Herbiconiux aconitum: one gene and its partner. The protein of the gene in region 1 interacts with the protein of each later gene in a pairwise test. Links are inferred from orthologs where the notes say so. Each region holds a gene or a part of one and is shown in the gene's direction. Other genes may lie near its edges.

What was found.
Region 2: the proteins of N1027_RS04080 (region 1) and N1027_RS02475 interact in binary tests that used the Bacillus subtilis proteins (3 or more experiments, as listed by UniProt). The link is inferred for Herbiconiux aconitum from one-to-one orthologs.

The regions. Positions count from the first base shown.
Region 1 is NZ_JANLCM010000001.1:904,949-913,194, forward strand. The notes cover bases 1,870-4,869. They hold N1027_RS04080 (ABC transporter permease), read left to right. Parts: upstream 1,870-2,772; coding sequence 2,773-3,966; downstream 3,967-4,869. Other genes in these bases: N1027_RS04075 (ABC transporter ATP-binding protein), read left to right, coding at 1,874-2,776; N1027_RS04085 (MFS transporter), read right to left, coding at 4,102-4,869. Outside these bases: N1027_RS04060 (sensor histidine kinase), read left to right, coding at 1-807; N1027_RS04065 (response regulator), read left to right, coding at 807-1,523; N1027_RS04070 (hypothetical protein), read right to left, coding at 1,528-1,665; more of N1027_RS04085, read right to left, coding at 4,870-5,421; N1027_RS04090 (helix-turn-helix transcriptional regulator), read left to right, coding at 6,167-8,143; N1027_RS04095 (hypothetical protein), read right to left, coding at 8,120-8,246.
Region 2 is NZ_JANLCM010000001.1:538,385-547,416, reverse strand. What follows is about bases 3,351-7,136. They hold N1027_RS02475 (efflux RND transporter permease subunit), read left to right. Parts: upstream 3,351-3,666; coding sequence 3,667-6,936; downstream 6,937-7,136. Other genes in these bases: corA (magnesium/cobalt transporter CorA), read left to right, coding at 3,351-3,570. Outside these bases: N1027_RS02490 (DUF4118 domain-containing protein), read left to right, coding at 1-1,886; N1027_RS02485 (response regulator), read left to right, coding at 1,883-2,602; more of corA, read left to right, coding at 2,599-3,350; N1027_RS02470 (DUF1304 domain-containing protein), read right to left, coding at 7,172-7,561; N1027_RS02465 (NAD-dependent epimerase/dehydratase family protein), read left to right, coding at 7,597-8,496; N1027_RS02460 (cell wall-binding repeat-containing protein), read left to right, coding at 8,597-9,032. UniProt on the Bacillus subtilis protein: Required for self-resistance to surfactin, an antimicrobial lipopeptide surfactant produced by B.subtilis. Also required for swarming motility.

The DNA.
Region 1 (8,246 bases):
CGCCAGCGCGAAGCCCTCGAGCAGCGCACGCACGAACTCGAACGAGAACGCGAGGTCTCGAGCCGGCAAGCCGTGACGCTCGAACGGGTGCGCATCGCCCGCGAGCTGCACGACGTCGTCGCCCACCACGTCTCCGTCATGGGGGTGCAGGCGGGCGCAGCCCGGCGCGTTCTCGCGAAGAAGGAGGGCGCGGCCGAAACCGATCCGCGCGTGGTGGAGTCGCTCTCGGTGATCGAGTCGAACGCGCGCGAAGCGGTCGACGAACTGCACCGGATGCTCGGGGCACTGCGGCAAGGCGACGACCCTCTCACCCCGGCCGACGACGCGAGCCGCTCGGCCAGCACCCGCGGAATCGCCCAGCTCGACGAACTCGTCGGCGAAGCCCGCGCATCCGGGCTGCCCGTCACCTACTCGGCCATCGGCGAACCCCAGGCCGTCCCCGCGGTCGTGGGGCTGAACGTCTACCGCATTGCGCAGGAAGCGCTCACCAACGTGCGTAAGCACGGCGGGCCCCGCGCCACCGCGGATGTGCGACTGCGCTACCTCGACGAGGTGGTGGAGATCGAGGTGTCAGACTCCGGGGTGGGTGGAGCGTCCGCCGCCCCGGTGAGATCGCCCGAATCGGCCGGCCCCACGATGGGCCTCGGGCACATCGGCATGCGCGAGCGCGCCGCGGCGGTCGGCGGCGAGATCGAGATCGGGCCGAAGCCACGCGGCGGCTTCCTCGTGCGCGCCCGGTTGCCCCTGGCGCCGTCGCCGGCAGCGCCCTCGCCGCCGATGTCTGCCGTAGTGGGCGGGGCGAGCTGATGACAGACGTGCCGACCGACGGCATCCGCGTCGTGCTCGCCGACGATCAGGATCTCGTGCGCGTGGGGCTTCGGATCATCCTGGAGTCCGAAGACGGCATCGAGGTGGTGGGCGAGGCGCGCGACGGCCGCGAAGCCGTCGACCTCGTCACGGCCCTCGCACCCGACGTGGTGTGCATGGACGTGCAGATGCCTGGCCTCGACGGACTCGCCGCCACCCGCGAACTCGTGGCGGCCGGAACGACCGCGGGCATCCTCGTGCTCACCACCTTCGACCGAGACGACTACCTCTTCGAGGCCCTCGAGGCCGGGGCGAGCGGGTTCGTTCTCAAGAACTCCTCGCCCGAAGAGCTCGTGGCGGCGGTGCAGATCATCGCGCGTGGTGACGCGCTGCTGTCACCCGATGTCACCCGGCGGGTGATCGAGCGGTTCAGCGCGCGGCGAAGCGGGCGGCAAGGCGGGCAGGCCCTCTCGGATGGGCCAGCCGAGATCATCCCGGCCCCGCAGCTCGCCGAACTCACCGAGCGCGAACGCGAAGTGCTCGAGCTTCTCGCGGCCGGGCGATCCAACGCCGAGATCGCCGCGGCGCTCTACCTCGGCGAGGCCACGGTGAAGACGCACGTCTCGAAGATCCTGCAGAAGCTCGGGCTCCGCGACCGCATCCAGGCGGTCGTGTTCGCCTACGAGAACGGCGTCACCGTGCCCGGCCGGGTGTGAGGCGCTACTTCTTCTTGACGTTGGTGACCGCGTCGGCCGAGTGATCGAACTTGTCGCTCTTGGCCTTCTTGTCGGCGCGCTTCTCCTTGAGTGAGCGTGCGGCGGGTTTGGCAACAGCTTTTTTTGCGGACTTCTCGCCCATGGTGATTCCTCCATCGGAGCCACTGTGGCTCGGTATCCGAAGGGTATGCCCTGGCGGCGTGGATTCCTGCCGAATGGGCGGATTGTCAGCCGAGTCGGGCCGACCACGATCTCCCCCGCGCGACGGAGGCGACGCCCGCCACACGGGTGATGTGCGTCATCCGGAGCCCGCCTAGCGTGGAGTCACGACACGACGAAAGGCAGGCACGATGCTCGAAGTAGAAGCCGTCTCCCGCTCCTTCGGGGCCCGGAAAGTGCTGCACGACGTGAGCTTCACGGTGGGCGACGGCCGCATGACGGGGTTCGTCGGAGGCAACGGCGCCGGCAAGACCACGACGATGCGCATCATCCTCGGGGTGCTTTCGAGCGATTCCGGATCGGTCACCCTCGACGGCACCCGGCTCACCCCCGCCGATCGCGCCCTCTTCGGCTACATGCCCGAAGAACGCGGCCTCTACCCCAAGATGAAGGTCGCCGAGCAGATCGTCTACCTCGGCCGGCTGCACGGGATGTCCGACGCCGCCGCAACGAAGAGCACCACCCACCTGCTCGACCGCCTCGGCCTCGGCGAGCGCGCCAACGCCACGGTCGAGAGCCTTTCGCTCGGCAACCAGCAGCGAGCGCAGATCGCCGCCGCCCTGGTGCACGATCCGAGCGTGCTCGTGCTCGACGAGCCGTTCTCGGGACTGGACCCGATGGCCGTGCAGACCGTGCAGGCGGTGCTCGCGGAGCACGCGGCCGGCGGCGCACCCGTGCTCTTCTCCTCGCACCAGCTCGACATCGTCGAACGCATCTGCGACGACCTCGTGGTGATCGCCGACGGCAGCATCCGGGCCAGCGGGTCCCGCGAAGATCTGCGTTCGACACATTCCGAACCACGATTCGAGATCGAGGTGAGCGGCTCCGGCGACGCCGGCTGGGTGCGCGAGATGCCGGGCGTCGATGTGGTCGACCTCGACGGCGCCTACGCCCTCTTCGAAGTCGAGCGCGGCGACGGGGGGCTGGATGCGGCGCAGTCGGTGCTGCGCCGCGCCCTCGAAACCGGGCCCGTCTCCCGCTTCGCCCCCGTTCACCCCACCCTCTCCCAGATCTTCACGGAGGTCGTGAAATGAGCACACAGACCCAGACCACGCCGGCCCAACCGGCACCGGCCGGCCGCCCCGCGCGCCGCCGTCCCACCGGAGCCCTCCCGCAGAGCGCCGCCCGCAGCACCTGGCTCGTCGCGCGGCGAGAGATCACCATGCGCCTGCGCAGCAAGGCCTTCCTGATCTCCACGGGCATCCTGATGCTCGCGATCCTCGCGTCGATCATCGTCGGCGGCCTGCTCAGCGCCACGAGTTCGGCGCCGAAGGTCGCGGTGGTGCCGGCCACCTCGGCCGTGGTCGACGGTGTGAAAGGGCTCGACGTGTCGTCGGCCGAATCCGTCGACGCGGCCGAGCAGCTGGTGCGCGACGGCACGGTCGACGCCGCGATCGTGCCGCGCGCCGACGGAGCAACGGATGCCTCCACCCCACCCGGCCAGCCCGCACTCGACTACCAGGTGGTCGCGCTCAGCGAGGCGCCCGCATCCGTCGTCTCCTTGCTCAGCGTCACGCCCGAGGTGCAGCTGCTCGACCCGGATGCGTCCGACGACGGCTTCCTCTCCTACATCATCGGCATCGCCTTCGGCATCGTGTTCTTCATGTCGGCCATCACCTTCGGCGCCACGATCGCGCAGAGCGTGGTGGAGGAGAAGCAGACCCGCGTGGTGGAGATCCTGCTCTCCACCATCACCGCGCGCGAGCTGATGGCGGGCAAAGTGCTCGGCAACAGCATCCTGGCGTTCGGGCAGATCGCTGTGATCGCCGTGATCTCGGCACTCGGCCTCACCATAACGGGGCAGTCGGCGCTGCTCGGCGCCCTGAGCCCCGCGATCGCCTGGTTCATCGTGTTCTTCGTGTTCGGCTTCGTGCTTCTGGCCGCGCTCTACGCGGCCACGGCTGCGCTGGTGTCGCGGCAGGAAGACGTGGGTTCGGTCACCTCGCCCGTCACGATGCTCGTGATGATCCCCTATTTCCTCGTGATCTTCTTCAATTCGAACGAGACCGTGATGGCGATCATGTCGTACGTGCCGTTCTCGGCGCCGGTCGGGATGCCGCTGAGACTGTTCCTGGGAGACGCGCAGTGGTGGGAGCCGCTCCTGTCGCTCGGGATCCTGGCCCTGACCACGGTGATCGTGATCGCGATCGGTTCGCGCATCTACGCGAACTCGCTGCTCCGTACGGGCGCGCGGGTGAAGCTCCGCGATGCGCTGAAGGGCTGAGCTCGAGACGCGGGGCCGTTGTCCTGCGTCTCGAGCCGTGTCCGGCTCTGTCTCGCCGTTTCGGGAGGAGCAGCGCGCGACGACCCCCCTGTGCGGGCTTCGTGAGACGCAGCTCCTCCCGAATCGCAGCGAGGCTCAGCGAACTCCTCGGATTCTCAAGACCAGGAATGCGCCGACGATCGCGATGATGGTGGCAACGGCGAACCAGAGGGTGTAACCGCCGCCGGCGAAGAGGGCGTTTCCGAGCGGGATGACGAGCACGCCGCCGAGGAGCGGAGCGATCGAACTGGGCAGGGTGTTGGCGATGTTCAGAACCCCGAGATCTTTGGCGGTGTGCTCCGGGTCGGGAAGGAGTGCAATGCAGAGGGCTTGGTCGACGGCGAAGAAGCAACCGGCACCGGCGCCCAGGATGGCCTCCCCGATCAGGATGGTTCCGAGGCCGGCTGCGCCGAACGCGGGCGACCCGGCGATCAGCGCAACGCCCACTGCGATGACCAGCCCCGACGCGACCACGAACGGCTTGCGGCGTCCGACCCGGTCGGAGAGGAATCCGCCGAGCACGCTGAACACGATCAGCGCGCTCACACCGACGACGTTGGCGAGGGAGTTGAACGCGAGCTGCTCATCGATCTCCATGCCGTAGGCGGATGCGAGATAGAGCGTGAGGTAGGTCGAGATGCTCATGTAACCGAGAAGGATGAGGAGCTTGCTCAGCCACGCCCAGCCGAAGTCGGGATTCTTTCGAGGGTCGAAGACGAACGAGCTCAGCAGTTGCCGCACGCTGAGTGGCTCCGCAGGCTTGGTCGCGCGCACACGATCCTTCAGGGCCAAGGCGAAGAGGAGTCCGACGATCAACGCAATGACGGCCGGGACGGTGAAGCGCAAGACGTCGTTCGGCAGCAGCGCCAGGAGCACGGCGCCCACGAGGACACCGAGGGGGGTGGCTGCGCCGATGATGCCCGACACTCCGCCTCGCTTGGGTTCAGGAACCTGATCGGCGATCGAGGCCGATTGTGCTGCGAAGGCGAAGTTCGCGAACAACTGAGCTGCGCACCAGGCGACCAGCAGCAACGGGATGCTCGAAGCGAGGGCACAGCCGACGAGAGCGAGTGCCATGCCGATGACTCCGACGGCGATCCAAGGGCGGCGCATACCGAATCGTGACGTTGTGCGGTCCGACAGCCGCCCAGCGAGAGGCTGCACCACCAAAGCAAACAGCGCCCCGATGCCGGTGACGAAACCGAGCTGACCGGGAGCTGCTTCGAGCCCCACGAGCCCTTGGATCTTCACCGACAGTCCACCGATGGTCGGCGCGATGAGCGCGAGGTACATGCCGAACTGCGAGAGCGCGAGCGTGGGTACGTACCCGCGAGGGGGGCGCTGCGGAGATCTCAGCAACGACGTCTCGGTGACCGTGGAGCTGTCTCGCTCTGAGTGAGTCGTTGCCTGGTCCATCCCGTCCCCCAACGGTGATCCGAACGCTGACACGACCGCGCCGGGTGACTCTTTGTACACCCACCAACCATGAGTAGTCACTACTCAATACGGAGCTGGCGCCGACTCACGTCTCGGGATCTGGTGCACGGGCGTGCTTTGGCACCACACTGGCATCACCCAAACCGAGGGGTGAACCATGGGGCACACGATCAGCGATCAGCGACCTTTCTCCGACGATTTTCGCGCGGCGGAGTTCCAGGCCGCGCGTGCTGCTCTCCATTCGGGAACCGGAGTGCTCCTCGAAGGCCCGCCTGGCTCGGGCCGCACCACCTTCGTCACGGCCCTCATCATGCAACTCGACGAAAGCACCCGAGCGCGGCTGTGGGTAGCAGATCGCCCACTCGCTTTCGACGACGAGGGCGCGCAGCGCTTCAGCAAAGCCGTCACGTCGGGCGAGATCCTGCCGGTGGTGACATCGGCCTATCATCGGCCGCTCCCGGAGGCGATCGTCCAGCTGTGGCAGGCCGGCTCGTTCGTGCGAATCGAGCTACGGCCCATCCCTCCACAAGCACTTCTCGGCGTGGCTCAGACCATTCTCGGCGGCCGTCTCGATCCCGCCGCAGCAAGCACCTTCATCCCCGCTCGAAGGGGCTCCGATCTCGCCGCGCTCCGCCTCGCCCTGGTGGAGGCGCAATCCACCGGGGCACTCGCCAAACGCAACGGTGTTTGGGGGCTGGTCGCCCCGCCGCAGCCGAGTGAGATGGTGCGGCATCTGCTGCAGACTCATGCCGGGGCGGCCGAAGGCTCGATGCTCGCGGCGACGCTGCTTGACACCGTCGCGTTGACTCCGGAGCTGTCCTGGAAGTCCGCGATCGAGCTCGTAACAGAACTCCAGCTGGAAGGAGACGCGGTCGCGGAACTCGAGCGGTTCGAAGAGGCGGGTGTGTTCGAGATCCTCGAGGAGGCGAGCGGGCCCCGGTTGCGGTTCCGTGACGGTCTCGTCGAGCTCCTCCTGCAGCAGACCGTCGCCGCGCTGCGTCGGCGCCGGTTGACGTCGGCGGCTACAGCTGTTCTCGGTCGAGTGGCGCCGGCGGAGCTGAGTGCCGGCGAGCTCGTCGCTTACGCGCGGCACAGTCTCGCACTGGGCCTCACGATCGAGCCGGAAACCCTGACCAGGGCGGCGACGACGTCATTGCGCTACCCCGACGCGCTTCTCTCGCTTCGATTGGCCAGCGCGGCCGTCGAGCAGAACGGTGGCTTCGAGGCGGGCATGACCTTGGCTGCTATCGAAGCCCAGAACGGCCGAGCCGATGACGCACTGGACAGACTGCGCCGACTGGTCGCCGAAGCCGAGGGAGACGAGCAGTTCAGCGAAGCTCTGAGGGCCATGACGCAGCAGGTTCTTCACCGCGCATCCGATCCGGAGATCTTGACCGACCTGGAACTCAGCGCCGGCACTCTCCTCGGTGTGCCGAGCCCCCGGCTCGACGCCCTCAAAGGCTTCATGCTCTTCACCCTGGGAGATACCATCGGCGCCGCCCACCTGGTCGAACCCGCTCTCGCAGAGTTCACCGGCGAGACCCTGGGCCAGGCACAACTGGTGGTGGCTACCGCCGCATTCCTCACCGGCCGCCTCAGCGTGGCGAGCAGGTCACTCGATGCCGCGGAAGCGGCCTTGAGCACGACCGGGGCAGACACCTCCTCCGTCCACGTGCTCCGCGCCAACGTGAACGTCTTCCGCGGCCGTATCTCGGAGTCGGTCGCCGTGGTCGAGCAGTTCCGTGATGCCGCCACGGCGTACGGCCGACCGGCAGCCCAGGCGCTCTGCAGGTGGGCGCTGGGCACATTGCTCATCTTCGCTGGGCGTGCGCCCGAAGCCGTCAACGAGCTCCAGCTGGCCGTCGAGATGATGGAGCATCTTGGCCTGTCGGGCGGCACCTGGCGCACGGCACGCAGCGATCTTGCTATAGCGCTCGCGTTCGCAGGCGACGCATCGGCCGCCGCCGACGTGCTGAAGGGCACCCCCGCCCCGCCACCCGGGCAGGGCTTCGGGAAACTCCTGCACGCGGAAGGGTGGGTCGCCGCCGCGGCCGGGCATCACGCCCAAGCAGCTGCCGCCTTCCTTCAATCAGCAGACACTTTCGGTGCCCAAGGCTTCTATTTGGCGAGCCTGCATGCACTTGGCGATGCCGCGCGGGTGCGATCGGCGGCGACCGCTTCGACTCGTATGGATGCTCTTGCCGACGTCGTGGAAGGCGAGTACGCCGGGCTGATCGTTCGCTACACCCGAGCCCTCGCCCACCTGGAAGCCCTGTCTCCCGGCGACCTGCCCGATACCCGACTCCTCGCCGACGAGCTCGACCAGATCGGCGAAGCCGCGGCCTCGATCGAAGTGCACATGATCGCCGCCGAAGCATTCGCGCACGCCTCACACCTTCATGCCGCCACCGAATCACCGCGCGAGGCGGCCGCATCAACACGCCGACTGGGCGAGCAGATGACGGCCTGCGGCGTCGAACATCTCCCGCTGACACTCGACGTCAAGGTAGACCGTCTCTCCGAGCGTGAGAACGAGATCGCGACGTTGGCCGCGAATGGGCTCTCCAACCGAGATATCGCGGCCCGGCTCGTCTTGTCCGTAAGAACCGTGGAGACCCATCTGCAGCGCGTGTACGAAAAGCTCGGAATTCGCGGACGATCGGAACTCGCCCGGGTGTCAGCCGACCGCGTGGATCGCTGAGGACCCGGACGCTCCAGGTTCGACGATCGTGAATCGCACCGGCCTGCTGGGCGTTCGAATGCCCAGGGCGCGCAGCTGGCTCTTCGACCAGCCGCCTTCGATC
Region 2 (9,032 bases), 370 kb from region 1 along the record:
GGATCGCGGCCCGCTCCTCCGGCGGGCAGCTGATGGCCGTGCACGTCACGGCGCAAGACGGATTGCGCGAGCCCAACCCCGGTGCCCTCGCCGCCCAGCGCACCCTCGTCGAGAGCCTCGGCGGCAGCTTCCATCAGGTCGTGGGCGACGACATCCCCTCAGCACTCGTGGAGTTCGCCCGCGCGTCCAACGCCACCCAGCTCGTCATCGGCGTCAGCCGGCGCAGCAGGCTCTCCGTGCTGCTGACCGGTCCGGGAATCGGCGCCACGGTCATCCGGGAGTCCGGCGACATCGACGTGCACATCGTCACCCACGCGGCGGCGGGCGGCCGGATGCGCCTGCCCGGCACCCGGGGAGCGCTCACCCTCCGCCGCCGCCTTTACGGCTTCGCGTTCGCGATCGTGGCGGGCCCGTTGCTCACCTGGTTGCTCACGGCGTTCCGTTCCGACGAATCCATCACCTCCAACGTGCTGAGCTACCAGCTGCTCGTGGTGGTCGCCGCCTTGATCGGCGGAATCTGGCCCGCTCTGTTCGCCGCGGTGCTGAGCGGATTCACGCTCGACTTCTTCTTCGTCGAACCGCTCTACACCGTCACCGTCAACGAGCCGCTGCACGTTCTCGCGCTCGTTCTCTACGTGGTCATCGCGGTGCTGGTGAGCATCGTGGTCGACCAAGCGGCCCGCCGCTCGCGGGTGGCGCGGCGGTCGGCCGCCGAGTCGGAACTCCTCGCCACCGTGGCCGGCAGCGTGCTGCGCGGGGAGGATGCGTTGCAGGCGCTCGTGACCCAGACCCGTGAAGCCTTCGGTCTCGTCGGCGTGCGGCTGATGCACGACGATCGCACGCTCTACTCCGACGGCGAGCCGGGCTCGTGGGAGCCCCCGTCCGGTTCCCCATCCCAGTCCACCTCTCCCTCTCCCTCGGCAGGGGCTCGGGTCTCGATGCCCGTCGACGACGACACCGTGTTGGAGCTCTACGGTCGCGAGCTGCAGGCATCCGACCGCCGTCTGCTCGCCGTCATCGTGGCGCAGATCGCGGCCGCAGTCGAGCACGCGAACCTCGAGGAGACCGCTCGCGGCATGGCGCCGCTCGAGGCGGCCGACCGGGTGCGCACCGCCCTGCTGGCCGCACTCGGGCACGACCTCCGCCGGCCGCTCACGGCTGCCACCGCCGCGGTGACGGGTCTGCGGGCCCGCGGTGCGACGCTCAGCGAGTCCGACCGCGAGGAGCTTCTCGCGACGGCCGAGGAGAGCCTGGCCTCGCTCGCCCAGCTGCTCACCGATCTGCTCGACGTGCGCCGTGTGCAGGCCGGGGTGCTCGGCGTCTCGCTCGTCGACGTCGATCTCGACGACCTGCTGCCCGCCGTGCTCGACGAGCTCGGTATCGGCCCCGCCGAGGTCGACCTCGACATCCCCTCCGGCCTGCCCGTGTTTCCGGCCGATCCCGTGCTCCTTGACCGCGTGCTCGTCAACCTGCTCTCGAACGCGCTGCGCTTCCGCCCGGAGGGGGAGCGGGTGGTGGTGTCGGCCAGCACCTTCGCCGACACCGTCCAGCTGCGCGTGATCGACCGCGGCCCCGGCATCCCTGTCGAACGGCGCGATGAGGTGTTCCTGCCGTTCCAGCGTCTCGGCGACACCGACAACGCCGCAGGCCTCGGGCTCGGTCTCGCGCTGTCGAAAGGCTTCGTCGAGGGCATGGGCGGCACGCTCGACGCCGAGGACACGCCGGGCGGTGGGCTCACGATGGTGGTGACGCTGCCGGTCGCAGCTCCGGCCACGCCGGCACCGGCGACGTCGACGGCCTCGACGGCCTCGACGGCCTCGACGGCCGCGATGGGCGATCGGGTGCCGGGGAGAGGCGATGCCGACGACACCGAGGACAGCGCATGAAGATCCTGATCGCCGACGACGATCCGCAGATCCTGCGGGCGCTCCGCATCACTCTGGGTTCGCAGGGCTACGACATCGTCACCGCCGTCGACGGCGCCGACGCGATCCGCGTCGCGACCGAGGGCACGGTCGACCTCATCATGCTCGACCTCGGCATGCCGCGACTCAACGGCCTCGAGGTGATCCAGGCCGTGCGCGGCTGGTCGAGCGTGCCGATCCTCGTGGTGTCGGGCCGCGCCGGTTCGGCCGACAAGGTCGATGCGCTCGACGCCGGTGCCGACGACTACGTGACGAAGCCGTTCGCGATGGACGAGCTGCTGGCGCGCATCCGGGCTCTCACCCGACGCAGTGGCCCAGGCTCAACGGGCGACGAACCGGCGGTGACCTTCAGCGGCATCACCGTGGACCTCGCCGCCCACCAGGTGATGCGGCACGGGGACCGCACCGCCATCCGTCTGACCCCGACGGAGTGGAAGATCCTCGAGCTGCTGGTGCGCAACCCCGGTCGTCTCGTGACCCACCAGGAACTGCTCACCGAGGTCTGGGGCACCCACCTCGTGAAGGAGACCGGGTACCTTCGGCTCTACATCGGGCAGCTGCGCAAGAAGCTCGAGGCCGAACCGTCGCATCCCGTGCACTTCCTGACGGAGGCCGGAATGGGCTACCGTTTCGTGCCCGACCCTACGCCGGTGCACGAAGAGGGAGGACGCCGATGATCGTCGACAACGCCGTGTACGTGGCCGGCCGCCGCACCGCCGACCCGCCGAGCCTCGACGAGACCTTTGAGGTGATGCGAGCGCGCAACGGCTTCGCCTGGATCGGGATGTACCGCCCGAACCCCGAAGAGCTGCAGTCGGTGGCCGACGAGTTCGCCCTGCCTCCGCTCGCCGTGGAAGACGCCTTGCAAGGGCATCAGCGCGCGAAGATCGAGAAGTACGGCGGCTCGACCTTCCTCGCGCTTCGTCCCGCCCGCTACCTCGACGCCGACGAGCGGGTGGAGTTCGGCGAACTCGACATCTTCCTCGGCGCCGACTACCTCATCACGGTCCGGCATGCCGAGTCACCCGACCTGGCCCTCGTTCGCAAGCGGCTCGAAGGCGATCCCGACCTGCTGGCGAAAGGGCCGCTCGCGGTGCTCTACGCCGTGCTCGACCAGGTGGTCGACGAGTACCTGCCCGTCATCAACGGTCTCGAGAACGACATCGACGAGATCGAGGACCAACTGTTCAACGGCGACCAGGAGGTCTCACGGCGCATCTACCAGCTCTCGCGGGAGGTGCTGGCGTTCCAGCGGGCCACGCATCCGCTCTCGGACATGCTGGAGTCCGTGCGCGACTCGCTCGCCGAGAGCGGCGCCGATGAGACTCTTCGGGACAACCTGCGTGACGTGCACGATCACGTGCTGCGCATCGTGGAGCGCGCCGACTCCTTCCGCCAGCTGCTGCAGAACGCGCTGATGGTGCACACCACCCTGGTGGGCCAGGACCAGAACAACGAGATCAAGAAGATCTCCTCCTGGGCCGCCATCCTCTTCACCCCGACGCTCGTCGGCACCATCTACGGCATGAACTTCGAGTACATGCCCGAACTGCACTGGGTGCTCGGCTACCCCTTCGCGCTGGCCCTGATGCTCGGGCTCGGCTTCGCGCTCTACAAGATCTTCAAGCGACGAGGATGGCTCTGAAAACGCCGTAACGGAAATGTCGCGTCTCGGAAAGATGCGATAGTTAAGCTGCCTAGCTGTATCGCCCTGCACTCGCTCGGATAGAGAGACTTCCCCGTGCATTTCCTTGCCGTTCTCAGCATGAAGAACCGGGCCCTGATCGCCCTCGTCACGATCGTGGTCGCCGTGTTCGGTGGGCTCGCCCTCACGAACCTCAAGCAGGAGCTGATCCCCTCGATCGAGTTCCCGCAGCTCGCCGTGCTCACCACCTACCCGGGGGCCAGCCCCGAGGTGGTGAACGACGACGTCTCGACACCGATCGAGAGCGCGATCCAGGGCGTCGAAGGCATCGAGACCACGAGTGCGACGAGCAGCACGAACCTCTCCATCATCTCGGCCACCTTCACCTACGGCACGAACCTCGCCACCGCCGAGCAGAAGATCCAGCAGGCGGTCAACCGCATCAAGTCGACGCTGCCCGAGAACCTCGATCCGCAGGTGCTCTCCGGCAGCATCAACGACCTGCCGATCATCTCGATCGCCGTCTCCGGCGAAGACACCAAGACCCTCGCGCAGCAGCTCGAGACCTCGGCCGTGCCCGATCTCGAAGAGCTCAGCGGGGTGCGCGCCGCCGAGGTTCTCGGGGCCATCGGCCAACGGGTCACCATCACGCCCTCACCCGCATCGCTCGCCATCGCAGGCGTCACCACGAAGGACATCACTGACGCGATCGCCGCGAACGGCCAGCTGATTCCCGCCGGAACCCTCACGCAAGACGGCCAGAGCTACGCCGTGCAGGCCGGATCGAAGCTCACCTCCACCGACGACATCGCCTCCCTTCCGCTTCCCGCGGTCACCGCGGAAGGCACGCCTGTGACCATCGGACAGGTCGCATCCGTCGCCCTCGTCGACGACCCGGTGACCTCCATCTCGCGCGTCAACGGCAAGGATGCGCTCACCCTGTCGATCACGAAACTCCCCTCCGCGAACACCGTCGAGGTGTCGCAGGGAGTGCGCGATCTGCTGCCTCAGCTCGAGAGCGCCATCCCCGGGGCCACCTTCACCGTCGTCTTCGACCAGGCCCCGTTCATCCAGGAGTCCATCGAATCGCTCGCCACCGAGGGCCTGCTCGGTCTGTTCTTCGCGGTGCTCGTCGTCTTCGTGTTCCTGTTGTCGATCCGATCGACGATCGTCACCGCCATCTCCATCCCGACCTCGGTGCTCATCACCTTCATCGGCTTGCAGACCGCCAACTACACCCTCAACATCATCACCCTCGGCGCGCTCACCATCGCGATCGGGCGAGTGGTCGACGACTCCATCGTCGTGATCGAGAACATCAAGAGACACCTGTCGGCGCTCGCCGGCGTGCAGCTCTCGCCGAAGGAGGCGGGCGTCGCCCGGGCCTCGCTCATCGTCGACGCCGTGCGCGAGGTCGCCGGCGCCATCACAGCCTCCACCATCACCACGGTGGCCGTCTTCCTGCCGCTCGCCTTCGTGGGAGACACCACCGGTGAGCTGTTCCGGCCGTTCGCGCTCACTGTCACCATCGCGCTGCTCGCGTCGCTGCTGGTCGCTCTCACCATCGTGCCGGTGCTCGCGTACTGGTTCGTGCGGCCCCCGAAGGCGAAGAAGGCCGCTGCTACGGCCACGGATGCCGCGGCGACGACATCGACGGATGCCCGCTCCCAGGAGCACGCGCACGCGCACGCGGCCGTCGCCGAGCCCGGCTCGGCCCTCGAAGCGCCCAGCCGCCGCGCCCGCAACCATCGCGTCGAGATCGAAGACGAGCCGCCCACTGCCCTCCAGCGCCGCTACCTGCCGATCATCTCCTGGACGTTGAAGCACTCCGTCGTCACCATCATCATCGCCATCCTCGTGCTGGTGGGCACCGTGCCCCTGACGCTGCTGATGAAGACGAACTTCCTCGGCTCCAGCGGCCAGAACACCTTCACCGTCACGCAGACCGTGCCGGTCGGCTCGAGCCTCGACGCCCAGTCGGCCGCCGCCACCCAGGTCGAGACCGCGCTCGAAGGCATCGACGGCATTCAGACCGTGCAGCTCACCATCGGCTCCTCGGGCAGCGCTCTGCGCGATGCCTTCGTGGGCGGCGGTGACAGCGCCATCACCTACAACATCACCACCGACGAAGACGTCGATCAAGACACCTTGCAGGACACCGTGCGCACCACCCTCGAGAAGATCCCGGATGCCGGTGAGATCTCGGTCTCGTCGGGTGGCGGCTTCGGCGGCACCTCCGACATCGCGATCGACGTCACCGCGCCCACCCAGAGCGATCTCGCCACGGCGGCCGCTGCGGTGCTGACGAGCATGCAGGGGCTCGACGAGGTGAAGCAGGCGTCGTCGAACCTCAGCGCCTCGAGGCCCTTCATCCAGGTCGCGGTCGACCGCGACAAGGCCGCCCTGGCCGGGCTCAACGAGGTGGCGGTCGGCAGCATCGTCTCGCAGACCATGCAGCCCACCACCGTCGGCTCGATCGTGATCGACGACAAGAACTACACGATCTTCATCGTCGCCGACGACCCGCCCACCACTCAAGACCAGCTGGCCGCTCTGCAGATCCCGACCGCTCTCGGCCCGGTGCGGCTCGACTCGCTCGCGACGGTGTCGATCGTCGACGGCCCGGCGACCATCACGACCGTCAAGGGCGTGCGCACCGCGACCGTGTCGGTCACGCCCAACAGCGAAGACCTCGGCACCGCCAGCGCCGAGGTCACGAAGGCGCTCGACACGGTCTCGCTCCCGGCGGGCGCCACCGCGAGCGTCGGCGGTGTCGTCACCGACCAGTCGGATGCGTTCTCGCAGCTCGGCATCGCGCTGCTGGTCGCCATCCTGATCGTCTACGTCGTCATGGTGGCCACCTTCAAGAGCCTGCTGCAGCCCGTCCTGCTGCTCGTCTCCATCCCGTTCGCGGCCACCGGCGCCATCGCGCTGCAGGTCATCTCGGGCATCCCTCTCGGCGTTCCGTCGATCATCGGAGTGCTGATGCTCATCGGCATCGTGGTGACGAACGCGATCGTGCTCGTCGACCTCGTGAACCAATACCGGGCTCGAGGTCTGCCCGTGCGGGAGGCGCTCGTGGAGGGTGCTTCGCGTCGTCTGCGGCCCATCCTCATGACCGCGCTGGCCACGATCTTCGCGTTGCTGCCGATGGCGGTCGGACTCACCGGGCACGGCGGGTTCATCTCACAGCCGCTCGCGATCATCGTCATCGGCGGCCTGGTGTCGTCGACGCTGCTCACCCTGATCGTGCTGCCGGTGCTCTACAACCTCGTGGAGGGGTCGCGGGAGCGGCGGCGGGAGCGGCGCGAGGCGCGGGCGCAGGAAGTTGCGGCGGCTTCGTTGACTGTGCTAGCTGCCGAGTAGGCCGTGCTTCGCGCGGCCTACTCGGGTCGCGCCGGTCCTTGCCCGGCGCTCCGCGACATGTTCGCGTGAGGTCGCTGACGCGGCCTCGCGCTCACCTTGGGTCGTCGATAAGGGCCTGTTGCGTGCGGTGCCGGGTCTTTGTTCGTCGGAACGACGGACTTTTGCGGGGTGGAACGGGAATGACGGAGGGTCAGCCCGTTTGCCGGTGAATCCTCCGTCGTTTCGGCAGGGGCAACTAGAACGCCAGGGCGAGTAAGAAGAAGATCACACCCAGCAGGGGGAGGGTGCCCTGGGTTGCCGCCGCCTGGAGGCGGGCGCGACCGGTGCTGAGGAGCACGACGGAGGCCGCGAACATGCTTCCCGCGGAGAACACGGCGAGAGCGAAGCCGGCCTCGCGGGCATCCGTCCAGTAGAGGATGACGCCGAGGGCCGCACCGACTGCCAGGAACAGGTTGTAGAAGCCCTGGTTGTAGGCGAGCGGCGCGGTGGCGTCGGCATCCGCCTGGCTGGCGAGGCCGAAGCGCTTCCAGATGACGGGGGTGCGCCAGCGCACGCTCTCCATGTACCAGATGTAGACGTGCAGCAAGGCCGCGAGGCCGACGAGAACGGATGCGACGATGGCCATGCGGTCAGCCTAGCGGCGGTGAGGCGAGATACTTTATGAAGCGCAATCGATTCGATCTCGGAGGAGCCCTCATGGTGAACGTGGCCGTCACTGGTGGAAGCGGAAAGCTCGGCAGAGCAGTGGTGCGGGAGTTGCTCGACAACGGGTACGAGGTGGTGAACCTAGACCGGGCGCCGTCGCCCGAACCGGATGCGCGGTCCAAGTTCGTGCGGGTCGACCTGTCGAACTACGGCGAGGTCGCCGAAGCCTTGACCTCGGTCGACGACCGCTACAGCCAGGTCGACGCCGTGGTGCACCTGGCAGCGATCCCGGCCCCGGGCATGTTCACCAACTCGGCGACCTTCGCCAACAACGTGCCGAGCACCTACAACATCTTCGCAGCGGCGCAGGCGGCCGGCATCGACAACATCGTCTGGGCCTCGAGCGAGACCGTGCTGGGCCTGCCGTTCACCGAGACGCCTCCGCCCTCGTTCCCGGTCGACGAGTCGTATGCGGTGCGCCCGCAGTCGACGTACTCCCTCGGCAAGGCTGTGGAGGAGGAGATGGCCCGGCACTTCACGCGCTGGAACCCGAACCTGAAGCTCATCGGCCTGCGTTTCTCCAACGTCATGGACGTGGCCGACTACGCCGCCTTCCCGTCGTTCGAGGAGTCTCCGCTGTCGCGCGCCTGGAACGCCTGGGGCTACATCGATGCCCGCGACGGCGCGCAGGCGGTGCGCCTGTCGCTCGAGAGCACTCTGCGCGGCTTCGAGGCTTTCGTCATCGCCGCGGCCGACACGGTGATGTCGACCCCGTCGGCCGCTCTGGCGGCGGAGCACTTCCCGACGGTGCCGTTCACGCGCTCGGTCGACGGCACCGAGACCCTCCTCTCGATCGACAAGGCCCGGGAGCAGCTCTGGTTCGCCCCCAAGCATTCCTGGCGCGACCAGGTCTGATCTACTTGCTGAGTTGGCGTGAAGCGAGGTATGCTCATCGTTTGAAGTGAGCAACCCTCACCCGGTGTGTTGCTCATCGCTCGAGTGAGGAACCCCGCCCATGCCTGCTGCACTCCGCCGACGCATCCTGCCCGCTGTGGCGCTGGGCGTAGCGATCTCGCTCTTCGCCGGCTTGCCCGCTGCCCAGGCGGCGGGTGGGGCGACACCGGCGCCGGGGGAGACGCAGCTGATCAGTGCCGGCACTTCAGGAGGGGTCGGAGACGACGGGTCGACCGACACTTCGGTGTCGCCTGATGGCCGATTCGTGGCCTTCACGTCCGCGGCTCGCAACCTCACCAGCCTTCCCGTGCCGCCCTCGAAGTCTCAGGTGTACGTGCGAGACGTCACGAGTGGGCAGACCGTGCTCGTAAGTGTCAATGCAGTGGAAAAGGCCGGAGGTAACTCGAACTCCTACAACCCTTCGATCTCCGACGACGGCCGATATGTGGCGTTCGCGTCAGATGCAAGCGATCTGGACACGTCAGTTACTTACGATG